Regions from separate parts of the [Clostridium] saccharolyticum WM1 genome, predicted to be linked through region 2. Evidence: riboswitches for the same ligand, from Rfam matches in the RefSeq annotation. Region 2 holds a riboswitch; each other region holds the start of a gene.

Region 1 (4,861 bases), 1.8 Mb from region 2:
TCCGGTCCCCATAAGATTCCGTATAAGAGAAGCAGAGAAAGCCATGGAAACGCCGTAGACAGGTCCTAAGAACACTCCTGCCAGGACATTAGCCAGATGCTGTATTGGAAAGCATTTAGACGCACCCACCGGAATGGAAAAGCCGGAGAGGGCTACCGTAAGGGCTGTCAGCATTCCGCTGACCACCAGCTTTTTCACCCGTACCCTGGAGGCATCAGAAGAATTGCTGCAAATAGTAGGTGATATTCGATCATTCATGAAAATTCCTCCTGTATATGTAATTTTAAATTTTCACAATCCATAATCCATAATCCATCATTCATCATAGATATTAACAATTTCCCCGTCCAAAATCCGGTTCATATTTTTCATGGCGCAGAAATTGCCGCACATGGAGCAGGTATCTTCTTTTTCCGGTTTTGATGCTGCCCGGTAGCGTCTGGCTTTTTCCGGGTCAATGGATAACTGGAACATGGCTTCCCAATCCAGCCGTTTTCTGGCGTCACTCATCTTATGATCCCACTCCCTGGCGCCCCTGATGCCTTTGGCAATATCAGCCGCATGGGCAGCAATCCGGGCGGCAACGATTCCTTCTTTCACATCAGCCCCATCCGGCAGCTTCAAATGCTCTGCAGGGGTCACATAGCAGAGAAATGCCGCTCCGGCAGCCGCCGCCACCGCTCCTCCGATGGCAGCGGTGATATGGTCATATCCCGGCGCAATATCTGTGACAAGCGGTCCCAGAACATAAAAAGGAGCACCCTTGCAGATGGTCTGCTGTATTTTCATATTAGCGGCTATCTGATCCAAGGGCATATGGCCGGGGCCTTCAATAATTACCTGTACATTTTTCTCCCATGCCCTTTTTGTCAGTTCCCCAAGAGTCACCAGCTCCTCAATCTGGGAAATATCGGAAGCATCTTCAATGCATCCCGGCCGGCAGGCATCTCCCAGGCTTAAGGTGACGTCATGCTTCTGACAGATTTCCAGAATGCGGTCATAATGCTCATAAAAGGGATTTTCCTCCCCGGTCATCTCCATCCAGGCAAAGATGATGGACCCACCTCTTGAAACAATGTTCGTCAGCCGTTTGGCTTCCTTGAACCGTCTGGCCGTCTGCTTATTGATTCCAACGTGAATGGTCATAAAGTCCACCCCGTCTTCCGCATGCATTTCCACGATCCGTATCCATTCCTCGGCGGTGATTTCCCGAAGGGGCTTGTGATAATAAACCACAGCATCGTAGATCGGAACCGTGCCAATCATAGCCGGACATTCCCCTGTCAGCTTTCTGCGGAATCTCCGGGTATCGCCAAAGGAGCTTAAATCCATAATGGATTCTGCCCCCATAAGGACCGCATCTTTTACTTTTTTAAGCTCCATGTCCAGGTCATTTAAATCCCTGGAAGTTCCCAGATTCACATTGATCTTTGTTTTCAGCATGGAGCCGATCCCGCTGGGCTTTAAACAGGTGTGGTTCTTGTTGGCAGGTATGGCGGCTTTTCCTTCCGCCACCAGCTCCCGCAGCTTATCCGGCTCCCATTGTTCCTGCCCGGCGACTGCCATCAGTTCCTTTGTCAGAATGCCTTTTCTAGCGGCATCCATTTGTGTGGTATAATTCATTTTTTTCCTCCTTTTGATTGACACGGGTGAAACATACAAAGGGTATTTCCCTTCGTGAACGGAGGGATTGCAAGGGCTTTTGGAAAAGAAAAAGAGCCCATACCAACAGGTATAGGCTCGGAAATATACAATCATCCCATATAAATCCCTACGTTGGCATTACCCAAATCAGGTTATAAAGGTCGAAGTTGATGACTTCCTCTCAGCCCGCCTACGAGCTCCCTCTTGTGGCACTAGTGTAGCATTCCCCTTTCTTCTTGTCAAGGAAAACATCCGTACCCGGCTTCAGCCGGTGATGGCAGCTTTCATTTCCCTAACATAATCGCAGACCGGAACAACACAGTCCTTTCCATATTTTGCTGCGATTTTCACAATGGCACTTCCCACAATAACGCCGTCTGCGTATTTGCTCATTTCCCTTGCCTGATCCGGCGTGGAGATGCCAAAGCCAATGGCGCAGGGAATATCCTTTGTCTCCTTTACCAGGGCGACCATTTCCCTAATGTCCGTGTTGATTTCTGTTCTCACCCCGGTCACGCCCATGGAGGAGACACAGTAGATAAATCCTTCCGATGCTGATGCAATGGCCTGTATGCGCTCCTTTGAAGTGGGGGCTATGAGGGAAATCAGTTCCACCCCGTATTTCCTGCAGAAGGGAAGCAGTTCCTCCCGTTCCTCAAAGGGCATATCCGGCACGATCAGGGCATCAATGCCGCTTTCTGCCGCATTTTTTATAAACCTCTCGCTTCCATAGACGAAAACAGGGTTGATATAAGTCATAAAAGCCAGAGGAACATCGGTTTTTTGACGTATCCGCTTTACAGAATCAAAAAGTTTATCTGTGGTAACTCCGGAAGCCAAAGCCCGCATATCCGCTTCCTGGATCACGATCCCCTCTGCAATGGGATCAGAAAAGGGAATTCCAAGCTCAATGAGATCCGCTCCGGCCTGTGCCATGGCAGGAACCAGTTCTTCCGTGATGGAAAGGTCCGGATCCCCTGCCGTAATAAATGGGATAAATGCCTTTCCCTTTGAAAATACTTCGCTTACTCTACTCATAGATTTCTACCCCCTTGTAACGGGCGATGGCTGCCACATCCTTGTCGCCCCGCCCGGATAAATTGATGACTATGATACTGTCCTTTCCCATGGAAGGTGCGATCTTTCTGGCATAGGCGACCGCATGGGCGCTTTCAATGGCCGGAATGATCCCTTCCAGACGGGATAAGTATTCAAAGGCTTCCACAGCCTCCTGGTCCGTAACAGAGACGTAGGCAGCTCTTCCCGAATCATGGAGTGCTGCGTGCTCCGGCCCGATGCCCGGATAGTCAAGTCCTGCGGAAATGGAGAATACAGGGGCGATCTGGCCGTATTCATCCTGGCAGAAATAGGACTTCATGCCGTGGAAGATTCCAAGAGAGCCTGTGGTAATGGTAGCCGCGTGCTTTCCTGTTTCAATGCCGTGCCCTGCGGCCTCGCAGCCCACCAGCTTTACGGAAGGTTCATTTACAAACTCATGGAAGATTCCCATGGCATTGCTTCCTCCGCCCACGCAGGCGATCACCATGTCAGGAAGCTTTCCTTCCGCTTCCTTTAGCTGTGTACGGACCTCCTTGCCGATGATGCTCTGAAAATCCCTTACAATGGTGGGAAAGGGATGAGGTCCCATGACAGAGCCTAAGACATAATGGGTGTCAGCCACCCGGCTGGTCCATTCCCTCATAGTCTCATTGACTGCATCCTTTAAGGTCTGGGTACCGCTTGTTACTGTGTGAACCTTTGTACCTAAAAGCTCCATACGGAATACGTTTAAGGCCTGACGGTCCGTATCCTCCTTTCCCATGAAGACCTCACATTCCATTCCCATGAGAGCGGCAGCAGTAGCGGTGGCAACTCCGTGCTGCCCGGCCCCTGTTTCAGCGATGACCCGGGTCTTCCCCATTTTTTTTGCAAGAAGGACCTGGCCCAGGGCGTTGTTGATTTTGTGGGAGCCGGTGTGGTTGAGATCCTCCCTTTTTAAATAGATTTTTGCTCCGCCTAAATCCTTTGTCATACGTTCAGCATAGTAGAGCAGAGATGGCCTTCCGGTATATTGATTGTGAAGGTCCTGAAGCTCTGCGAGAAACTCCTGGTCATGGCGGTACTTCTCATAAGCCTCTTCCAGCTCATTGACTGCATTCATCAGCGTTTCCGGGACAAACTGTCCTCCGTGCTGTCCAAACTTTCCTTTTGACATGGCTGTTCACTCCTTATTATTTGTATGATTTCTTTTATTTTTGACTGGTCTTTTTTGCCCTCCGTTTCTACGGAGCTGCTTAGATCCAGGCAAAAGGCTTCTGTTTTCATGGCCTGTTTTATGTTTGAGGCACCGATGCCGCCGGCCAGGAAAAAGGGTTTTTTTATGTCCGGTATCATGGACCAGTCAAAGGTCTTTCCGCTGCCGCCGTAAAGGCCTTTGGTATAAGTATCAAAAAGCAGGAAATCTGCGGGAAGGTCCTCAGCCTCCCTCATATCCTGTACCTGCCGGACCCTTATGGCTTTTATGACAGGAACATTCCGGGCCAGGCGGTTTTTTAATTCAAGGATGTATTTCCGGTCTTCATCCCCGTGAAGCTGGATAAGATCTATGGTTTTATTCTCCGACAGGGCCAGGATTTCCTCTATGGGGCTGTTTACAAAAACCCCCACTGCCGGTATCTCCGGCAGCAGCAGCTTCTTTAGCTCCCTGGCCTCCTGCCCGGTAAGGCAGCGTTTGCCTGGAGCGAATACAAAGCCTGCGTAGTCCGGCTTCCAGCGGTTCACCGCCAGGATATCTTCCCTTCGGATCAGCCCGCATAGTTTAATCCGTGTTCCTTTGGCATTCATTGGGACGCCCTCTTTAACCCGTTTATGATTTCCTTCTTATCCGGGGAGCGCATCAGGCTTTCCCCGATCAGAACCCCATGAACCCCTGCCTCCCGCAGAAGCCGGATATCTGCTTCTGTTTTAATTCCGCTTTCTGCCACGAAAAGCACTTCAGAGGGGACCATGCTCCTTAAACGGAGGGAATTGTTAAAATCCACCTCAAAGGTTTTTAAATTCCGGTTATTCACTCCAATGATCCTGGCTCCTGCCCATAGGGCAGAATGGATCTCATCTTCGTCATGGGCCTCCACAAGGGCGCTTAAACCAAGGCTGCTGCACAGCTCGATTCCTTCTTTCAGAGCCTTTGGATCCAGGAGGGCACAGATCAGAAGAA
Region 2 (4,861 bases):
GGGCGCATTGTTCGGTGGAGCATGGTGGGTAGCTCCAAGTGCTTATTTCGTTGGTGTGGCAGCTATTATCTGCTCCGGCATCATTTTGAAAAAAACAAAAATGTTTGCAGGCGATCCGGCTCCCTTTGTTATGGAGCTTCCTGCATACCATATGCCTACGGTTATAAATATCTTAAGAAGCATGTGGGAAAGAGGCTGGTCCTTTATTAAGAAGGCCGGAACTATTATCCTGCTTTCTACCATCGTGGTATGGTTTGCTTCCTATTTTGGCTGGATAGACGGCCAATTCCAGATGCTGGAAAGCGGGCAGCTTGACCATAGCATTCTGGCAATGCTGGGAAGCAGCATCAGCTGGATCTTTACTCCACTTGGCTGGGGGGACTGGAAATCTGCAGTGGCTGCGATTACCGGACTGGTTGCCAAGGAAAATGTGGTAGGCACCTTCGGCATTCTCTTCGGTTTTGCAGAAGTGGCAGAAGATGGCTCTGAGATCTGGGGGACTCTGGCAGGAAGCATGACCCCTGTTGCCGCTTATTCCTTCCTGGTATTTAATCTTTTGTGTGCCCCTTGCTTTGCCGCTATGGGGGCAATCAGGAGAGAGATGAACAATGCCAGATGGTTCTGGTTTGCTGTGGGATATCAGACTCTGCTGGCTTATGTGGTATCCCTTTGTGTTTACCAGATCGGTACATTGGTGACTACTGGTACTTTTGGAATCTTTACAGTGGCAGCCTTTGCTCTGATCGCAGGATTCATTTACCTGCTGGTTAAACCATCAAAGGAAGAGAAAATGTCAAACATTCATTTAAGCAGCGTGGCTGGAGCGAAATAAGCTCTGGTCCTGGCGGGGAGCCTGTATCTTCCATGCAGGCTCCAATAATAAGGAGGTACTTATATGGGAACACTGGTAGTTTTAATTGTGGTAGCCGGTCTGGCTGCATTGGCAGTAAGAAGCATGATCCGTGATAAAAAGAACGGAAAGTCCATTCAGTGCGGTGGTGAATGTAAAAATTGCGGAGGGCACTGCCATTAATGAGGCGGCCGCCGGAAAAGATGTCTAACCCCCAATATACCTGTAAACGGAGGCATGCAAGTGGAGAAACAAACGAACATCAATGAGAAAAGAAAAGTGCCTGACTCCAGAAGCTATCACAGGACAAAAATGCAGAAAGAGCTGATCATTGAAAAGCTGAAGGAAAGAGGCTGCAGGATCACAAAGCAGCGCTGCACGCTGTTGGATGTCATACTGGAACACGAATGCTCCAGCTGCAAGGAGATCTATTATAAGGCAACAGGCGTGGATGATACCATCGGTGCCGCGACCGTTTACCGGATGGTCAATATCCTGGAAGAGATCGGAGCCATCAGCCGGAAAAATATGTACAAAATCGTCTATTCGGAAACCTGCCCGATGGAAGAGGCCTGTACCGTGGTTCTGGACGATGAAACGACTTATCAGCTTTCGGCTAAAAACTGGAACCAGGTGGTTCAGGCAGGGCTTACTGCCTGCGGATATCTGGAAGGCCAGAAAATTTCTTCTATAATAGTAAAACCCTGTGAATGTGAAAAAGCTGATTGCATTTCGCATGGAGTTAGCTATAACTAACTTAAGAAACGAGAATAGAAACTATGGATAGCGGACCAGAATATGAATTATGCACAGGCGGCGTGGATTATCATGAAATCATCCAATGCATTGTAAGCGCATTGGATGCCAAAGACCCCTATACCGCGGGGCATTCTCAAAGGGTGAGCGATATGGCGCTTGCCCTTTTGGAGTTTTTAAGTCTTGATAAAAATGAGATAGAAAAGATACATATCGCTGCCCATCTTCATGATATCGGGAAGATCGGAATTCCGGATTCGGTATTAAATAAGCCGGATAAGCTTTCTGAGGTAGAGTGGGAGGCCATGAAAAAGCATCCCAGGATTGGTGCTGATATTCTAAGTAAATCCCGGCATTTAAAAGAACTGAAGGATATTGTCCTGTATCATCATGAACGCTTTGACGGAAAAGGATATCCGGAAGGCCTGAAGGGAGATGAGATTCCTCTGGGAGCGAGGATCATCGCTGTCTGCGATTCCATTGATGCCATGACTTCAGACCGGGGATATCGGAGGGCTTATTCTCTGGAACACTGTTATGAAGAAATCAAAAAAAATCTGGGAGCAATGTATGATCCGGTTCTTGGGAATCTGGCACTGATGCATTGGGATCAGGTGACTGAAACCATACGCAGATTAGAAGGGAAACTATCGCCTCAGTAACTTGGAGCATCTGCTGTTCCGGGAAGGCGGGATTGACATTCCTGATTCCCTGATGTATACTTGCTATGAAAACTGAAAGGGGTGCTGGAGAAAGTCCGGCTGAGAGTAAGCAGAATTGCTTTAAACCCTCTAACCTGATCTGGATAATGCCAGCGTAGGAAGCCTTCAGGCTAAGCCTGTTCACCCGCCCGGATATCCGGGCGGGTTTTCTTAGTTTATATCATCACACAAAAGGAGAGAAAATTATGAATGCAAGCGTAGCGATCCAGACACTGCCGGAGGCAAAGAACGACGAGGAGCTGATCCGCATCGTTGACCAGGTGATCGATTATATCCGGAGTACCGGACTGAACTATTATGTAGGGCCTTTTGAAACTGCCATTGAAGGAGATTACGATGAGCTGATGGATATTGTCAAGGAATGCCAGCACATTGCCATCCGGGCAGGAGCGCCTTCTGTTGCCGCCTATATTAAAGTTACCTACCGGCCGGAAGGAGAGGTGCTAACGATTGAAAAGAAAGTCACAAAGCATCACAAGTAGGCTTTGGTCCTGGTCTGCGGTCCTTGGGCTTTTGATCCTGTGGCAGGGGATCACCGCTTTTGGTCTTGTGGACCGCTTTCTCCTCCCGTCTCCCATAAGCGTTGGAAAGGCCTTTGTAACGGAATTTCCCATACTGGCCTGCCATGGGGGAATTACCCTTCTTGAAGCGTTTTTAGGGCTGTTTCTGGGTGTGGCGACGGGCTTTGTAATCGCCGTAGTCATGGATCATTTTAATGGTCTTTACCGGGCCTTTTATCCGCTGATCGTCCTGACCCAGACGGTTCCAACCGTTGCCATTGCACCCCTTCTCGTATTATGGTTCGGATACGGCATGGTCCCAAAGGTGATCCTGATCATTCTGACCACCTTTTTCCCCATTACCGTAGGCCTGCTTACGGGATTTAAGTCGGTAAATCCCGATGCAGTGAATCTTTTAAGATCCATGGGAGCCGGAAAAATGAAAATATTCCGGTATATCAAGCTTCCCGGAGCCATGGGGCAGTTTTTTGCAAGCCTGAGGATATCCGTTTCCTACGCAGTGGTGGGGGCGGTCATCTCCGAATGGCTGGGAGGCTTTGGCGGACTGGGGGTTTACATGACCAGAGTGAAAAAATCCTTTGCCTTTGATAAGATGTTTGCGGTCATTTTTCTAATATCGGCTGTCAGCCTTCTCCTCATGAAAGGCGTGGACTTGCTTTCAAGAAAATGTATGCCATGGGAAGAGTGAAATATAAATCAAACATAAGAAATATTGGAAGAATCCCCTTCCTGGGATTTTCTTGCGCTTTAAGAAGCTGAAAGGAAAGAAGAAATAATGAAAAATACAGGTTTGGCAATTTTAACTGCGGCAGTCTTGGCCGCTTCCCTGACTGCCTGCGCAGGAAATGGGAATCAGGCAGTAAATATGGAAACATCGGATTTGAAGAAGGTGACCTTTGTCCTGGACTGGACTCCCAATACCAATCATACAGGGCTTTATGTGGCAAAGGAAAAGGGATATTTTAAGGATGCAGGGCTTGAGGTAGACATCGTCCAGCCGCCGGAAGACGGAGCCGAGGTACTGGTAGCTTCCGGAAAAGCCCAGTTTGGCATGTCCTTTCAGGATTCCATGGCACCGGCCCTTGTAGGGGAAAATGCTCTTCCCATTACAGCGGTAGCTGCAGTTATACAGCATAATACTTCCGGTATTATTTCCAGAAAAGGAGAGGGATTGGCATCTCCAAAGGGAATGGAAGGAAAGAATTATGCCACCTGGGATCTTCCGGTGGAAAAGGCCATGGTCAGGGACGTGGTAGAGGCCGACGGAGGTGATTTTTCCAAGGTACAGCTGGTTCCCAGCACTGTCACGGACGAGGTTTCCGCCTTAAAGTCAAAAACAGTGGATGCCATCTGGATCTTCTATGCATGGGCAGGCGTGAAGATGGAAGTAGAAGGCCTTGAAACGGACTATTTTAAGTTTGCTGATTTAAATCCGGTCTTTGATTATTATACTCCTGTGGTTATCGCCGGAAATGAATTTCTAAAGGAGGATCCGGAGACTGCCAGGGCCTTTTTAAGCGCCTTGAGCAAGGGGTATGAAGATGCCCAAAAGAATCCGCAAGAGGCTGCACAAATCTTGCGGAAGGCTGCTCCGGAGCTTGATGAAAAGCTGGTGATGGAAAGTCAGAAATACCTGGCGGACAAGTATCAGGATGACGTAGATGTATGGGGATACATTGACCCGGTACGGTGGAACCGGTTTTATGAATGGCTGAATGAAAACGGCCTTTCAAGCCCTGAAATTCCGGAAAATACCGGTTTTACCAATGATTTTCTGCCTCAGTAAGCAGGGAAAGCCATTCACTGTTCGTCAGATGCAGGAATGCCGCATTCCTGTCAATGGTTTATTTTTTACGAAATAGAAAAATTCAGGAGGTACCCATGGCACAGCTTAAGGCAGAAGGCATTACAAAATCCTTTGAGACAAGAACAATACTTAAGGGAGTATCCCTGGAGCTTGGGGAGGGGGAACTGGTATCACTTCTGGGAGTCAGCGGTGGTGGTAAGACTAC
Region 3 (4,861 bases), 2.2 Mb from region 2:
TCCACTACTAAAACGCTTGCCATACTACACCTCTGTCCTCTATTTTAAACCGATATGTCCTCTTTAATTTTTTGAAACGCTGCATCCTTGATGCCGGATATCTTCATAATATCCTCGATTTTCTGAAATCCGCCCCGGCTTTCCCGATATTTAAGGATATCGTCAGCCTTGGCTTCTCCGATTCCCCGCAGGGTCATCAGTTCTTCTTTGGTAGCCGTATTTAAATTCACTTTGGTTTTCAGCGCCTTTGAGGAAGCAGCTGCCGGCAAAGAAAGCTCTCCCCGGGTCCTTGCAGCCTCCGCTTCTTCCTTATTAAGGACCTGGATCTTCATGCCATCAAAAACCCGCTCTGCCATATTTAAATATTCTGCCTCGGCCTGGTCTGTGAATCCCCCAGCCTTCTCAATCGCCTGAAAAACCCGGCTTCCTTCCTGAAGCTCATAAACACCGGGAGAAACCACCTCTCCGCAGATATGTACATAGAAAGGCAGGGCAATAATCTCTCCTGCACTTTCCAAGCTGTCCTCTGCCGCCTCTGATGCCGACTGGCCGGCCCCACCGGAAACTTCGGCACCGCCTGCTGCCTGGACACCGATTCCTGACGGATTGCCATCTGCCGGACTGCCATCATCTGCTGCGGGAATTCCTGCGGCATTCTCTCCGTAAGGGAAAGCCGATGCCTCTGACAAAGAGATCCCGGGGGTTCTGTCCTCCCGGCTACTGTTCATGCCATAGCACAAGCCCGCCGCCAAAATACACAAAGCAATAAGGGCGATTTTTACTTTTTGGTACTTCATGATATCCCTCCTCTTACAAAAATCTCCAAAAAAGGATACCATCTTCAGCCTATGTTACTATTCTACCTAAAGAAATAGGTAAATACAAGCACTATTTCCAAATTAATTAAATATCATGATTCCGATGATAGCAACAACTGCACCGATGAGTTTTTTCCATTCAAATCCCACCTTTTCAACACCAAATAAACCGAACAGCTCCACAGCATAAGCCACAATGATCTGAGAAACCACTATGATCAGGGCCGCTTTGGCGGGCCCCAGGGCCGCCATACTCCTTACTACCGTATAGGTGATGAAGGCACCCATAATGCCGCCCAGCAGCAGATATTTGGGCTGTACGTCAAAAAGACCGGAAACGTTTTCCCTGCCGGAAAAATACCACAGGATGATACAGGTTAAAAATGCGGTGAGCTGCACCCAGCCTGTGGAAACCCACATGCTGGTCTGCTTTGTTACGCCTGTATTAAACACCCCCTGAATGCTCATAAGTGCCCCGGATATAAGAGCTATGATAAAGCCTGTCATTCAAACAACCTCCATATTTCTATATTGTATCTCATGAATCAGGCCGATATGCGGCCATATCCGCCTGATTCTAAAACCCAAGGTCAAAACACCCGTTATCCAACCTTACTTCTTTCCCTAGGTTGTGCTTTATTTGCATTTTTATACTGAATTAACAACTGGATCACAGTTCATCCATTCAGAAGCATCTGCATTTCAGAACTACGTTCCTTTTGCAAAATGAAAACTCCGGGACAGAATTAAAAGTAACCTGATACAGCTTGACAAGCCTTGGTTTTTGCGCTATACTCACAGAAAAATTATAGAAATTCACACACGCTAGGGGAGCCTTTGGCTGAGATTGGTAGAAACCGAACCCTCACTACTTGAACCGGATAATGCCGGCGTAAGGAAGCATCAGTAGTCCCCTCCTGCGCACACAAAGGAGGTTTTTTTATGTCATTTTTTCTTACTTACTCTGCGGAAAACGAAGAGTACTTATTACAGCCGGCCGGATACCTGCTGATGATCGTTTTATTTGCCGCCATTTTATTCACTCTTCCTCTTTTTGGCAGATCATCATCCAAATCCAATAAGCTGCAGACCCGCCAGCTTGTTTACTGTTCAGGCGCCATGGCTCTGGCTATGGTAACATCCTTTATCAAATTTGCCGCTCTTCCTTTCGGAGGCTCCATCACACTTTTTTCCATGCTGTTCATCTGCCTGATCGGCTATGTTTACGGCGTTAGGGCCGGGATCATGACCGGGGTTGCTTACGGAATCCTGCAGTTCATTACAGAGCCATATATCTTTGCCCCCCTCCAGGTTCTCCTTGACTATCCCCTGGCCTTCGGCGCTTTGGGGCTTTCCGGACTGTTCCGCAATAAAAAGCACGGACTTGTGACCGGATATACGGCGGGTGTTGCGGGACGTTACTTATGCCATGTGGTTTCGGGTTATATATTCTTTGCTTCCTATACGCCGGAAGGCATGAACCCAATGATTTATACTCTAGGTTATAACGCCACCTATATTCTGCCGGAACTGATCGTAACCGTTGTGATCCTGTATTTCCCTCCTGTACTGGGAGCCATTGGGCAGGTGAAGCGGCAGGCGGTAAACGGATAACGAAAAAACAAGCGGTATGGAAGGAGCGGAAAGCTCCCATATCGCTTGTTTTGTTTTTCTATATTATCTCTCTTGTTTTATTTTTTATAGCCGCCATCACCAGATGCCTGGCCAGCACAGCCGTTGTCACTGCTCCAACGCCCCCAGGTACTGGAGTTGCCATGGAAGCAGTCCCATCCAGGGAATCAAAGTCCACATCCCCGCAAAGTTTTCCGTATTCATCCACATTGATTCCCACATCCACTACCACGGCATCCTGTCCAACATAAGAAACATCAACCATTCTGGCACGGCCGGCGGCTGCCACAAGAATCTGGGCATTTTTACAGGTTTCCTTTATGTTCTCTGTTCGGGTATGACAGATGGTAACCGTTGCATTTTCCTTTAGCATCAGCATGGATAAGGGGCGTCCTACTACCATGCTTCTGCCCACGATTGCAACTCTCTTACCAGTCAAAGGTATCTCATTGGCCTTTAAAACCTCCACCACCGCCTCCGCCGTGCATGGAGCAAAACCTGTATCGTCTCCGGCAAATACCTTTGCGATGTTCTCCGGAGATATCCCATCCAAATCCTTTTCCGGATGAATCATATGGATAATGTCTTTTTCCTTTATCTGCTTTGGCAAAGGACGCAGAAGAAGGATACCGTCAATATCCGGATCATCGTTGATTTTTGCAAATTCTTTCTTAAACGCATCATCTGTGATGTCCTGGGAAAATGGGAAGCTTTGCCCAGCCAGACCAAAGCCTTCCAACCTCTTTAAAGCACCCCGCTCATAGGATAAATCGTCAGGACGCTCTCCCACCCGTACAATGGCAAGCTTAGGAGTCCTTCCCGTCCTTCCCGTCAAAAGACCTTCCACCTGTTCTTTGATTTTTGCAGACACATCTGCCCCTTTTAAGGTTATCACGTCTTGCTCCTCCTCATTCTGCCTTTAGCGCAGTTTCTACTCCTGCATAAATGGTGTCTGCCTTTCTGATCCCATCCTCTGCCAGCTGATCCGCCCGGGCCTGAAGCTGTCCGGCCTTTTCCCGCTGTTTCATGGATTTTGTATTGATGGATACATTCATCTTTGCTCCTAACAGAGCGGATCGGATGAACTGCACACCAACGCCTACGTCACTGACAGCCAGCCGGCTTCCCTTCTCCGCCAGAACCTCCATGATATCAAGGGCTTCCAGGGCCCGTTCCATAACCGTGAGCGGAACCAGGGTGGCAGCCAAAAGATGGGTTTCCAAGACTTCATCCTTATGCTTTTTTTCTTCATCCGTACCAGCGGGAAGGCCGTATGCGGCCGCCAGGGGAGCAAATACCACTTCATCTTCATCTGCAAGTCTTAAAAATTCGCTTTTTAAAACTTCCAGCTTTTCAAGGAAAGACTGCATGTCTTCTTCCACATGGGCATACCGCTTTTTGCCAAGGGTTAAATTCACCACCATTTCTCCCAGAGACGCTCCTATGGCTCCGCCAAGGCCCGCCGCTCCGCCGCCGCCTGGCGTTGGGCTTTTGGAAGATAATTGTTCAAGGAATGTATGAATGGAATAGTCCTGTATCATATCGATTGGTCCGCCTTTCCTGCCGCATTTTATTTTTCATTATTATATAAGGGTTTCCGTAAAAAAACAAGTTCAACTTAATCCGATGAAAACTGGTATGTATAATTTTATTCAAATTGGATATTTATAAAATACCAGTTTTTCTATATCATAGAGTTTACAAAAATATATAGGATCTTTGAGGGAGGAACAGATATGAATAAGAACCGGACGAAAAAAATCGTTTTCAGCGCCCTGATGGCAGCCCTTACCGCTGCCGCCACGATGGTAATACATATACCCTCTGCTTTCAGCGGGTATATCCATTTGGGAGACGGAATGGTATTGTTAAGCGGCATGCTTCTGGGACCAGTGGCCGGGGCGGCTGCAGGAGGAATTGGCTCTATGATGGCAGATCTGCTGTCCGGCTATGTCTTTTATGCACCGGCTACCTTGATCATTAAAGCATTGGCGGCATTTGCAGGAGGGTACTTGTACCTGCATCTGCCTTTCAAAGGGCATGGAGGAAGCTTTCGGCCGCTGCCTTTTCTGGCAGCCGGAATAGGATCCAGCATAGCAGTTACAGGCGGCTATTTTCTGTTTGAGCTTGCCGTATATGACTGGCCGGCAGCCGTTTCGAATGTTCCCTTTAATCTGGTGCAGAATTTGTTCAGCCTGATTGCAGCCGGAGTTTTGCTTCCTGTTCTTCTGCGGGTCCGGGAACTCCGGGAACTGAACAGGAATTCAGCCTCTTAAAAAAGGAAGCAGCCACTGCCCCTTGGGCTGCGGCTGCTTCCTTTTCTTGCATTAACCTCCATAACCATTCATAACCTCGTCTCTTGCAGGAATGGAAGGCGCGGCTCCTGCTCTGGATACTGCAATGGAAGAAGC

What was found. Region 2 has a riboswitch for thiamine pyrophosphate ahead of CLOSA_RS04995 (thiamine-binding protein). Riboswitches for the same ligand answer to the same signal wherever they lie in the genome.
Region 1: it holds a riboswitch for thiamine pyrophosphate, as region 2 does, so the genes downstream of both, thiC (phosphomethylpyrimidine synthase ThiC) here and CLOSA_RS04995 (thiamine-binding protein) in region 2, are expected to answer to the same signal.
Region 3: it holds a riboswitch for thiamine pyrophosphate, as region 2 does, so the genes downstream of both, thiT (energy-coupled thiamine transporter ThiT) here and CLOSA_RS04995 (thiamine-binding protein) in region 2, are expected to answer to the same signal.

Annotation. Positions count from the first base shown of each region.
Region 1 is NC_014376.1:3,932,548-3,937,408, reverse strand. It holds gene thiW (energy coupling factor transporter S component ThiW) at 1-258, opposite strand, end outside; gene thiC (phosphomethylpyrimidine synthase ThiC) at 316-1,623, opposite strand; TPP riboswitch at 1,751-1,858, opposite strand; gene trpA (tryptophan synthase subunit alpha) at 1,909-2,682, opposite strand; gene trpB (tryptophan synthase subunit beta) at 2,675-3,859, opposite strand; gene CLOSA_RS18245 (phosphoribosylanthranilate isomerase) at 3,805-4,488, opposite strand; gene trpC (indole-3-glycerol phosphate synthase TrpC) at 4,485-4,861, opposite strand, start outside.
Region 2 is NC_014376.1:1,050,345-1,055,205, forward strand. It holds gene feoB (ferrous iron transport protein B) at 1-832, shown strand, start outside; gene CLOSA_RS04980 (FeoB-associated Cys-rich membrane protein) at 896-1,033, shown strand; gene CLOSA_RS04985 (transcriptional repressor) at 1,088-1,606, shown strand; gene CLOSA_RS04990 (HD-GYP domain-containing protein) at 1,630-2,268, shown strand; TPP riboswitch at 2,336-2,449, shown strand; gene CLOSA_RS04995 (thiamine-binding protein) at 2,514-2,810, shown strand; gene CLOSA_RS05000 (ABC transporter permease) at 2,779-3,537, shown strand; gene CLOSA_RS05005 (ABC transporter substrate-binding protein) at 3,625-4,635, shown strand; gene CLOSA_RS05010 (ABC transporter ATP-binding protein) at 4,731-4,861, shown strand, end outside.
Region 3 is NC_014376.1:3,510,237-3,515,097, forward strand. It holds gene CLOSA_RS16365 (response regulator transcription factor) at 1-23, opposite strand, end outside; gene CLOSA_RS16370 (helix-hairpin-helix domain-containing protein) at 45-797, opposite strand; gene CLOSA_RS16375 (DMT family transporter) at 900-1,325, opposite strand; TPP riboswitch at 1,636-1,734, shown strand; gene thiT (energy-coupled thiamine transporter ThiT) at 1,761-2,432, shown strand; gene CLOSA_RS16385 (bifunctional 5,10-methylenetetrahydrofolate dehydrogenase/5,10-methenyltetrahydrofolate cyclohydrolase) at 2,491-3,345, opposite strand; gene CLOSA_RS16390 (cyclodeaminase/cyclohydrolase family protein) at 3,359-3,991, opposite strand; gene CLOSA_RS16395 (ECF transporter S component) at 4,187-4,726, shown strand; gene CLOSA_RS16400 (ribokinase) at 4,778-4,861, opposite strand, start outside.